Regions from separate parts of the Micromonospora sp. NPDC023956 genome, predicted to be linked through region 2. Evidence: riboswitches for the same ligand, from Rfam matches in the RefSeq annotation. Region 2 holds a riboswitch; each other region holds the start of a gene.
What was found. Region 2 has a riboswitch for cobalamin ahead of AB0F58_RS27590 (energy-coupling factor ABC transporter permease). Riboswitches for the same ligand answer to the same signal wherever they lie in the genome.
Positions count from the first base shown of each region.

Region 1: linked by a shared signal. The riboswitch ahead of bluB (5,6-dimethylbenzimidazole synthase) and the one ahead of AB0F58_RS27590 (energy-coupling factor ABC transporter permease) in region 2 are both predicted to bind cobalamin.
Region 3: linked by a shared signal. The riboswitch ahead of AB0F58_RS03510 (iron ABC transporter permease) and the one ahead of AB0F58_RS27590 (energy-coupling factor ABC transporter permease) in region 2 are both predicted to bind cobalamin.

Region 1 is NZ_JBEZZN010000002.1:422,266-425,528, reverse strand. Features, by position in the region: gene AB0F58_RS04435 (crotonase/enoyl-CoA hydratase family protein) at 1-524, opposite strand, end outside; gene AB0F58_RS04430 (EamA family transporter) at 713-1,627, opposite strand; cobalamin riboswitch at 1,693-1,894, shown strand; gene bluB (5,6-dimethylbenzimidazole synthase) at 1,931-2,557, shown strand; gene AB0F58_RS04420 (Rieske (2Fe-2S) protein) at 2,751-3,263, shown strand, end outside.
Region 2 is NZ_JBEZZN010000021.1:13,151-16,413, reverse strand. Features, by position in the region: gene AB0F58_RS27595 (ABC transporter substrate-binding protein) at 1-1,217, opposite strand, end outside; cobalamin riboswitch at 1,511-1,681, shown strand; gene AB0F58_RS27590 (energy-coupling factor ABC transporter permease) at 1,711-2,391, shown strand; gene AB0F58_RS27585 (energy-coupling factor ABC transporter substrate-binding protein) at 2,388-2,705, shown strand; gene cbiQ (cobalt ECF transporter T component CbiQ) at 2,705-3,263, shown strand, end outside.
Region 3 is NZ_JBEZZN010000002.1:225,708-228,970, reverse strand. Features, by position in the region: gene AB0F58_RS03520 (metallophosphoesterase) at 1-351, opposite strand, end outside; tRNA gene AB0F58_RS03515 (tRNA-Thr) at 525-598, shown strand; cobalamin riboswitch at 1,459-1,643, shown strand; gene AB0F58_RS03510 (iron ABC transporter permease) at 1,687-2,721, shown strand; gene AB0F58_RS03505 (ABC transporter ATP-binding protein) at 2,718-3,263, shown strand, end outside.

The sequences.
Region 1 (3,263 bases), on a different contig from region 2:
CGGTTGACCAGACCCATCGCGTACGCCTCGTCCGCCGGCACGGGTCGGCCGGTGAGGATCAGGTCCATCGCCCGACTCTCGCCGATCAGCCGGGGCAGGCGTACCGTGCCGCCGTCGACCAGCGGCACCCCCCAGCGCCGACAGAGGACACCGAGCACCGCGTCCGCCTCGGCGACCCGCAGGTCGCACCAGAGGGCCAGCTCCAGACCGCCGGCCACGGCGTACCCGGAGATCGCGGCGACGACCGGCTTGGTCAGCGACATCCGGGTCGGCCCCATCGGGCCGTCCCCCTCCGACTCCACGCGGTTGCCGCTCGGCGTACCGATGGCCTTGAGGTCGGCACCGGCGCAGAAGCTGCCGCCCGCGCCCCAGAGCACGGCAACAGCGGCGGCCGGGTCGGCCTCGAAGGCGCGGAACGCGTCGGCGAGCGCCCGCGCGGTCGGGCCGTCGACGGCGTTGCGGGCCGCCGGTCGGTCCAGGATCACCGTGGTCACCGGTCCGTCGCGTTCGACCCGCACACCCATCGGACCAGGATGCCCGGCACCGCCCCGCCGCGCCAGACGCCCGGCACCGTCGGCTCCCGGGCCCGTCGTGCCGTGCCGGTCGGATCCCGAGCCCACCGGCCCGGCCGGGGTCACCGCCATCCGGGCCCGCCGGCTTCCAGGGGCCGTCAGGTTCCGGGCCTGTCGGATCCAGGTTCCGGGCCGCCGGTTCAGGTCCGGTCGGGGCGGACCAGGGTGGCGCCGAGTGCGGCACCGACCACGCAGCCCACGCCGAGGAACTGCGGCCAGGTGAGCAGTTCGCCGAGGAGGACCAGACCGACCAGCGCGCCGATCGCCGGTTCGAGACTCAGCAGCACCGCGAAGACCCGGGCCGGCATCCGGCGCAGAGCGGACATCTCCGCCGAGTACGGCAGTACCGACGACAGCAGCGCCACGCCGACGCCGAGGAGCAGGATCCCCGGGTCGAGCAGTGCGCTGCCGCTCCCCGCGACGCCGAACGGCAGCACGGCGAGCGCGCCGACGGCCATGCCGAGGGCCAGCCCCCGGGTGCCGGGTACCCGCTTGCTGACCGCCCCGCCGAACACCACGTAGCCGGCCCAGCCGATCGCGGTGCAGACGCAGAAGAGCAGCCCGAGGCCGTCGACCGCCGTCCCGCCCAGGCCGCTGATCAGCAGGACGCCACCGCCGGCCAGCACCGCCCAGAGCACGTCGAGCAGTCGACGGCTGCCGGCCAGCCCCACCAGCAGCGGCCCGGCGAACCCGATGGTCACCGCCACGCCGAGCGGCACCCGGTGCAGGGCGGCGTAGAAGCTGAGGTTCATCAACGCGAGCATCAGGCCGAACCCGACCACCAGCCCGGCGGTACGCCAACCCAGCCGTAGTCCGGGACGGGCGATCGCGAGCAGGATCAGCGCGGCGAAGCCGAGCCGCAGCGTGGTGGTGCCACCGGGGCTGGTGGTGCCGAACAGGTGCTTGGCCACGGCCGCGCCGAGCTGGGTGGAGAACATCCCGAGCAGCATCAGCAGCGGCGGCGGTACGGCGTCCGGTCGACCGACCACACCGACGAGCCGGGCGACGGCGGTGGTGGGAGGCGGTTGCGGATGACGGAGGGCGTGCGCGTACATGGGTGCAGCATGCCGGCCGACCCGATCGGAGGGCGACCGTAATCCCGTCCTCCGGCTACCATGCTGGCGGCACGACACAGTGAGGTGCCCCGCGTGAGCGGGGAGAATCGGGAAGCCGGTGCGAATCCGGCACGGGCCCGCCGCGGTGACCGGGGAGCCACCGTCCACGCGCGAGCAGCGCAGCCACTGGTCCGGAAGGGCTGGGAAGGCGGACGGCACGGCGTCGATCCGGGAGTCCGAAGACCGGCCTCGCGTCACGCGCCCACCCCTGCCCGGGTGGGCCGAGCGCAGCGGGAGCCTGCCATGGACCTGTACGACGTCATCCACCGCCGTCGGGACGTACGCGCCCAGTTCACCGGGGAGCCGGTGCCCGACGAGGCCCTGCACCGGGTGCTGACCGCGGCGCACGCCGCACCGAGCGTCGGCTACTCCCAGCCCTGGGACTTCGTCGTGGTGCGCGACGACGACACCCGACGCCGGTTCCACGAGCACGTCCGGACCGAGCGGGACGTCTTCGCCGCCACCCTGACGGGGGAGGCGGCCGAACGGTTCGCCCGGATCAAGATCGACGGCGTGTTGGAGTCGAGCCTGTCGATCGTGGTCACCCACGACCAGTCGCGGGGCGGGCCGGCGGTGCTCGGCCGGCACGCCATCGCCGACACCGGCCTCTACTCGACCTGCCTGGCCATCCAGAACCTCTGGCTCGCCGCCACCGCCGAGGGGCTCGGCGTCGGCTGGGTCTCCTTCTACCGGGAACCCTGGCTGGCCGACCTGCTCGACATCCCGCCCGGCATCCGGCCGGTCGCCTGGCTCTGCCTCGGGCCGGTGACCCACTTCGAGGCGGTGCCGGACCTGGCCCGGCACGGCTGGCGGCAGGCCCGTCCGCTGGCCGAGGCGGTCCACCGGGATCGGTGGACGCCGCGCCCCTGAGGCGGTGACGCGGATGTGACCACGTCCGTCGGGTGGGGGCGGCCCGAGCAGGGAGCCGCCCCCCACCCCGGACCCGCTCGTGGCCAGTCGGTCACGGCGCCGGATCCCGGCCCCGTCCGCACGTGCGTCAGGCGGTGGGGAGTTCGTCACCGCCGCCCGGTTTGCGGGCCCCCGGACCGGGAAGTCGGTACGGGTGCGAGCACTCTTGATGAAGATCGAGCAGGCGACGGGGCTGGACCGGGTCGGCGACCGCCTCCAGCGGGCGGTGCAGGCCACCCTCCGCCCACAGCGCGTCCGTGACCTGCTGCACGGCGTGTGGCTGGGGCATCCGCTGCATCCGGCGCTGGTGCAGGTGCCGGTCGGGGCGTGGATCAGCGCCGCCGTTCTCGACGCCATGCCCGGCCAGCGCCGGGCGGCGACCGCGCTGGTGGCCGTCGGTACGGCCAGCGCCCTGCCGGCCGCCGTCACCGGACTCAACGACTGGGCGTCCCTGGACCGAGAGCAGCGCCGGGTGGGGCTGGTGCACGCCGCCTCGAACACCGTCGGGCTGGCCTGCTACGCCGGCTCGCTGGCCGCCCGGTTGACCGGTCGGCACAACCTCGGGCGGACGCTGGCCTACCTCGGCCTCGGCGCGGCGGGTGCCGGGGCGTACCTCGGCGGGCACCTGGCGTACAAGCAGGCAGCACAGGTCAACCAGAGCGTCTCC
Region 2 (3,263 bases):
ATCCGTGGGGTGATCGCGTCCCAGGTCAGGCCCTCGGGAGTGATCTTGATGCCGACCTTCCGCGCGTCGGCGGTGACCGCGAGGGCGAGTTCCTTGCGCAGGCTGTCGGTGGCCGGGTACATCAGGGAGAAGGCGGCCGGGCGGCCGTCCCTGACCCGGACGCCGTCCGGCCCCGGCTTCCAGCCGGCCGCGTCGAGGGCGGCGGTGGCCGCGGCCGGGTCGGCGAACGGCTTGCCGGCGATCGACGGCTCGGCGAACTCCGACGTCGGCGGGATCGGCCCGAACGCCGGCTCCCCCGCCCCGCCGAGCACGCCGGCCACCATCGCCGAGCGGTCCACCGCCGCGTGCAACGCCCTGCGCACCGCCGGGTCGCCGGTGACCGGCCCGCCCATCGGCAGCATGATGCCCCGGTAGTCGGCGGTGGGCACCCGCTGCACCTGGTGGCCGGACCGTCCGTCGAACCCGGCGGCGAGCTTCGGGGCCAGCTCCGCCGCGTCGAACTCGCCGGCCCGCGTGCGCTGCGCACGGACGTTGTCGTCGGGGACGAACGCCACCACCACGCCGGAGTTGGCCGGCTTGCCACCCCAGTACCGCTCGTTGGCGGCCAGCACCAACCGGTCGCCGGGGGTCCAGGAGGTCACCCGGTACGGGCCGGTGCCCACCGGCTTGCGGTTGAACGCGGCCTTGTTGACGTCCTGCCCGGCCAGTGCCTTCGCCGGCACGATGCCCAGGGCGAGGCGCTGGAGGAACGGCGCGTAGGCGTACTCCAGGGTGAAGACCACGGTCGACGCGTCGGGCGCGGCGACGGAGGCGAGCATGTCCAGGTCGGACCGGAGCGTCGAGTCGACCTTCGGGTCCAGCACCGCCTGATAGGTGAAGACCACGTCCTGCGCGGTCAGCGGGCTGCCGTCGTGGAAGACCACCCCGTCGCGCAGCGTCGCCGTGACGGTCCTCCCGTCGGCGGACACGGTCGGCAGTTCGCGGGCCAGGGCCGGCACCAGCTGGTTGCGGTCGTCGCGGGCGACGAGGCCGTCGAAGATCAGCGAGCCGCCGTCGACACCGTAGTTGAGCACCGGGTTGAGCGTGTCCGGCTCGCCCGCCGTCGCCACCACGAGCGGGGCGCCGCCGTCAGCGGTGGAGGTGTCCGTCGGGGACGAACAGGCGGACAGGGCGAGAAGACCGGTGGCGAGCAGCGCCACCATCCGCGCAGACCGCAACGACTTCCTCTTTCCTGGTCGACGACGTGGCGCGGTGGCGGCCACTTCGGCACAGGAACCGATCGTCGCCGTACCGGACGTGGCCCCACCGTTCCGGCCGGGAACCGGTCGGGACGGTGGCGAGCGCACCGCAGGGGCAATCCTTACGTAGTTGCCAACAGTTGGCAATAGTGGTCCGACGGTCACACCGCCGGACCCCGCTGACCTGCGTCTCGTGCCGCACCGGAGCGGGTGGCGGCGGCCGGGTTCCGACCCTGCTGGATCACCACTCTTGCCCCGCCGGTCGCCGGTCGATAGCCTCTCGCCGTCAAGGTGCTCGGGAAGCCGGTGGAAGACCGGCGCGGCCCTCGCCACTGTGACCGGGGAGTGACCTCCGACTTGCGCCACTAGGCCGACGGCCTGGGAAGGCCGGAGGAAGCATCGATCCGGGAGCCAGGAGACCGGCCTTGACGGTGTGATCTCGTCCACGAGGTGCTGGAGAGGAAGGTCTTCGATGCACATCGCCGAGGGGTACCTACCCCCGGTGCAGGCAGCGGCATGGTTCGCGGTGTCCGCACCCTTCGTCGTCCACGGCAGCCGGGCCCTGGTCCGGCAGGTCCGGCAGGACCCCGAGTCGAAGTTGTTGCTGGGAGCGGCGGGTGCCTTCACCTTCGCGCTCTCGGCCCTGAAGATCCCGTCGGTGACCGGGTCCTGTTCCCACCCCACCGGCACCGGCCTCGGCGCGGTGCTGTTCCGACCACCGGTGATGAGCGTCCTCGGCGGCATCGTGCTGCTGTTCCAGGCGGTCCTGCTGGCCCACGGCGGGCTGAGCACCCTGGGCGCCAACATCTTCTCGATGGCGATCGTCGGCCCCTGGGTCGCCTACGCCGTCTACCTGCTCACCCGCCGCCTCGGCGGTGGACTCGACGTGGCGGTGTTCCTGGCCGCCGCGCTGGGCGGCCTGGCGACCTACTGCGTCACCAGCGTGCAGCTCGCCCTGGCGTTCCCCGACCCGACGTCCGGCTTCCTCGGCGCGGTGGCGAAGTTCGGCAGCATCTTCGCCGTCACCCAGATCCCCCTGGCGATCAGCGAGGGGCTGCTGTCGGTGCTGGTGGTGCGACTGCTCACCCGCGTCAGCGGCGACGAACTGCGGCGCCTCGGCGTGCTGCGCAAGCCCCAGGAGGTGCCCGCGTGAAGCGCTTCGGACGCATCAACCTGCTCCTGCTGCTGGCGGTGGTCGCCCTGGCGGTGGCCCCGCTGGTGCTCGGGCTCGGCGGCTCCGCGGAGGAGCCGTTCACCGGGGCGGACGCCCAGGCCGAGGAGGCGATCGTCGCCGACCACCCGGACTACGAGCCGTGGTTCTCCTCCATCTACGAGCCGCCCTCCGGTGAGATCGAGTCGGGGCTGTTCGCCCTCCAGGCAGCGGTGGGAGCCGGGTTCCTCGGCTACTACTTCGGGGTCGCCCGCACCCGGCAGCGGATGCGCGACGCCGACGCCTCCGCCGGCTAGTGTTCGCCCTCGACGTCGCCGCGCACACCGGTCCCTGGCGGCTCCGGCACCCGGGCGAGAAGGCCCTGCTGGCCTTGGGTCTGCTGGGGTGCGCGGTGGTCCTGCCCACCTGGCCGGGGGCGGCGTTGTCGGGCACCGCCGCCGCACTGCTGCTGGTCGGTCCGGCCCGGGTTCCGGTGCCGGTGCTGCTGCGGGCGGCCCGGGTGCCGGCGCTGTTCATCGCCACCTCCGCGCTGCCACTGCTGGTTTCCGTGCACTCCCCGACCCGGCTGGGCTGGAACCCGGCCGGGTTCGGGGTGGCGGCGACGACCACCGGACGAGCGGCGGCGGCCCTGCTCTGCCTGTTGCTGTTCAGCGCCACCACTCCGCTGTCCGACGTCCTGCCGAGGCTGGTCCGGCTCGGGGTGCCGGCGGCGGTGACCGAGGTCGCCGCCCTGACGTACCGGATGCTGTTCCTGCTGGTCGACAGCGTGCGTGCGGTACGGGAGGCGCAGGCGGCGCGGCTGGGCTACCGGACCTGGCGCACGGCGTACCGGTCGCTGGCCGGACAGGCGGGGG
Region 3 (3,263 bases), on a different contig from region 2:
GTCCAGCTCGGGCTGGGCGATCAGGTACGCCACCGAGTACGTGGCGTCGAACCCGTCGCCCAGGTCGGCGACGTAGTCCAGCCAGAGCCCACCGTCCGGCCCGACCTGGCGGAACACCCCGTCCGAGAAGGCGTTCTGCAACTCCCGCTTGTCCAGGTACGCCCCGAAGAACATCGCGAGCAGCGTACGGATGCCGGTGCTGATCAGCAGGAACGGCGCGAGCCACGGCACCGCCTTGCGGGGGGTGAAGCCCAGCTCCCGGGGCTCCGTGCTGCGCGGGCGGCGGGGGTGACCCCCGTCGGCGCTGGTCGCCTCCGGCGGGGTGGTGGGCGAGGGGCGGTCGTCACTCACGCCGCGGAGCGTATCCGGCCCGGATGGGTAACGCTGTCTGGTGCTGGACGGTCCGACCGTAGTTGTCCGGTTCACCGCCGGGTGAGGTGCGGCTGCCCGGCCCCGGAGGGGACGGCGTCGGAGGGATCCCGGGGGACCGGGGCGGGGTGCGTGCCGTACACTTGACGATCGTTGCCGCCTTAGCTCAGTCGGCTAGAGCGACGCACTCGTAATGCGTAGGTCGACGGTTCGATTCCGTCAGGCGGCTCGGCAACCGAAAGGCCCTGGTCAGTACATCTGACCAGGGCCTTCGTCGTATCCGCCGCCCTCTGCCGCGGATCATCCGCATCGGGCCAGATGGATATGAGGACAATCCTGAGGACAGTGCCGACGGAGCAGGACACCGAGCCGGTGCGTCACGCCGCCTCGCTGCTCGGCGTCGAGACCACCGAGTCGCGCTCCTTCGGTGGGGGCGCGGCTTCGGGGGTCGCCCCACGACGCAACGCCTGCCGAGGCCCTCGTCAAGAATCCCGTCGAGATCCAGGCCACCCAGTTACTGAGCAGTTCCACCGGCCGGGATCTGCGTCCCACCATCCAAGTCCAACGACCGCGTCTTCTTCTCCACCGGATCCGTGTATGCGAACCCCGTCACCGGCTCACATTCCTGAACAGCAGTGGCAGGTCGTGAACGCATCCGCACAGGATGCCCACCACGCCTGAGCCAATCCAGCCGAACAACTGTCGGCAACCGGACCGCAGTGAAGCGTGAATCCGGCCCGGCCTGTCGGCGGCACTTCGACCGGGCCGCCCCACCGCCCTCGGGTGTGGCCGGCGGCTGGCGGGTGACCTCGCTGACCCGGTCAGCGTGCCGGCAGTCCTTGAAGTGCAGCCGCAGCAGCGGGCCGAAACCAGTGGCGGACCGGGGGCGGGTGGCCAGCTCACCCTCGGCGTACCTTGGAACTCTTCGATCGATGCGGACGCGGTCGTTGAAGGAACAGTCGTCATCTGCGGGCCGCTGAGATCCCGGCGATCGCGGGGAATCTCGCACACGCTGTGGCGGCTCGACGCAGAGCAACGGTCGATGTCACGAGGGTGGGATCCTCGGTGGCGGAATCCGCCTGGTGCGGGTACTGTCCCGGTCGAGTCGACCGCATCCTGAGGGATGCCAGGGAACTCCGGTGAGATTCCGGGACTGGCGCGCAGCGGTACGGGCGACGGCGGCACGATTTCGCCACTGGAGACTACTTCTCTGGGAAGGCCGTGCCGCCGGTTGACCCCAAGTCCGAAGACCTGTCGGCTCACATGCTCGTCGGTGGACTCTCGCGATCAGAGTCTCCAGACTTGAGAGGCCGCATCATGCCCCGGCGTAGGCTGCCGTTCTGGCCGCTGTTATTCGTGCTGGCCGTCGCGTCGGTCCTGAGCGTGATCGCCTCGCTGGCCTTCGGTTCCGAGCGAATCCCGCTCACCGAGGTCGTCGCGGCGGTCACCGACCGTTTCTCCGGCGAGCCGGCCGGCCGTTGGGACGTCATCATCTGGGAACTGCGCCTGCCCCGCGCGCTGCTGGCGCTGGTCGTGGGCGCGGGCCTGGCGATCGCCGGGGCCGGCATGCAGACCCTGGTACGCAACTCACTGGCCGACCCCTACCTGTTGGGTATCAGCTCGGGCGCCTCGGTGGGCGCCACCGCGGCCCTCACCACCGGCGCGCTTGCCGGGCTGGGCCTCTACGCAGTCTCGACCGGGGCGCTGCTGGGGGCGGTCGGATCCGCGCTGCTGATCTGGCTGATCGCCACCGCGCAGGGCGGACTGACCCCGATCCGGCTGGTGCTCTCCGGTGTCGTCCTTTCCTCCGGGTTCTCAGCGATTGCCTCGCTGCTGGTCTTTCTCAGCGACGATGAGCGCGCGGCGAACTCGGTGATGTTCTGGATGCTGGGTAGCGTCGGCGGAGCCACCTGGGAAAAGCTCGTGATACCCGCCGCGTTCGTCGTCGTCCTCGCGGCCGGCTTGCTGGTGGTGCATCGCTGGCTCGACGCGCTGGCAGCCGGGCCGGAGACGGCCGCAGCTCTCGGGATCAACGTGGCCGCGTTGCGTACGGCGCTGTTCGTGATCCTGTCCGTGGTCGTCGGTGTGCTGGTGGCGGTCAGCGGGGGAGTGGGGTTCGTCGGGCTGATCGTTCCGCACGCGGCCCGGCTGGTGGTGGGCGCCCGGCACCGGGTCGTCCTGCCGGTCGCGGCGGTGGCGGGTGCGGTGTTCCTCGTCTGGGTCGACGTGCTGGCCCGGGTGGTGGTGCGACCGCAGGAGATTCCCCTGGGCGTGGTGACAGGCGTGCTCGGGGCGCCCCTGTTCCTGCTGCTCATGGGCCGAGGTTCGTACCGGTTCGGTGGTGACCGATGACCCCCGCCCTGCGCCTGCACGACGTCTCCGCCCGGATGGGCGGTCGTACCGTGCTGCGTGGAGTCGACCTCGACGTCGCCGACGGCAGCCGGCTCGGCATCGTCGGGGTCAACGGCGCCGGGAAGACGACGCTGCTGCGGGTGCTGGCCGGAGTGCTGCACCCCAGCTCCGGAACCGCGCTGATCGCCGACGGGCGGGGCGGACTGATCGATCTGCGGCGGCTCCGGAGCCGGGAACGCGCCCGGCAGCTCGCCTACGTGCCTCAGGAGGACGTGACGACCTCCGAGCTGCGGGTCGGGGAGATGGTCGCCCTCGGCCGGGTGCCGCAGACCCGTCCCTGGGCCCGCGGTGGCCGCGCCGAGCGCGATCTCGTGCTCGGCGCCCTCGACGCCGTCGGACTGGCCGGCCGGATCGACACCGTCGCCGACCAGCTATCCGGCGGCGAGCGGCGCCGGGCCGTCCTGGCCCGCGGCCTGGCCCAGCAGTGCCCGACGGTGCTGCTCGACGAGCCGACCAACCACCTCGACGTCGCCTGGCAGCTC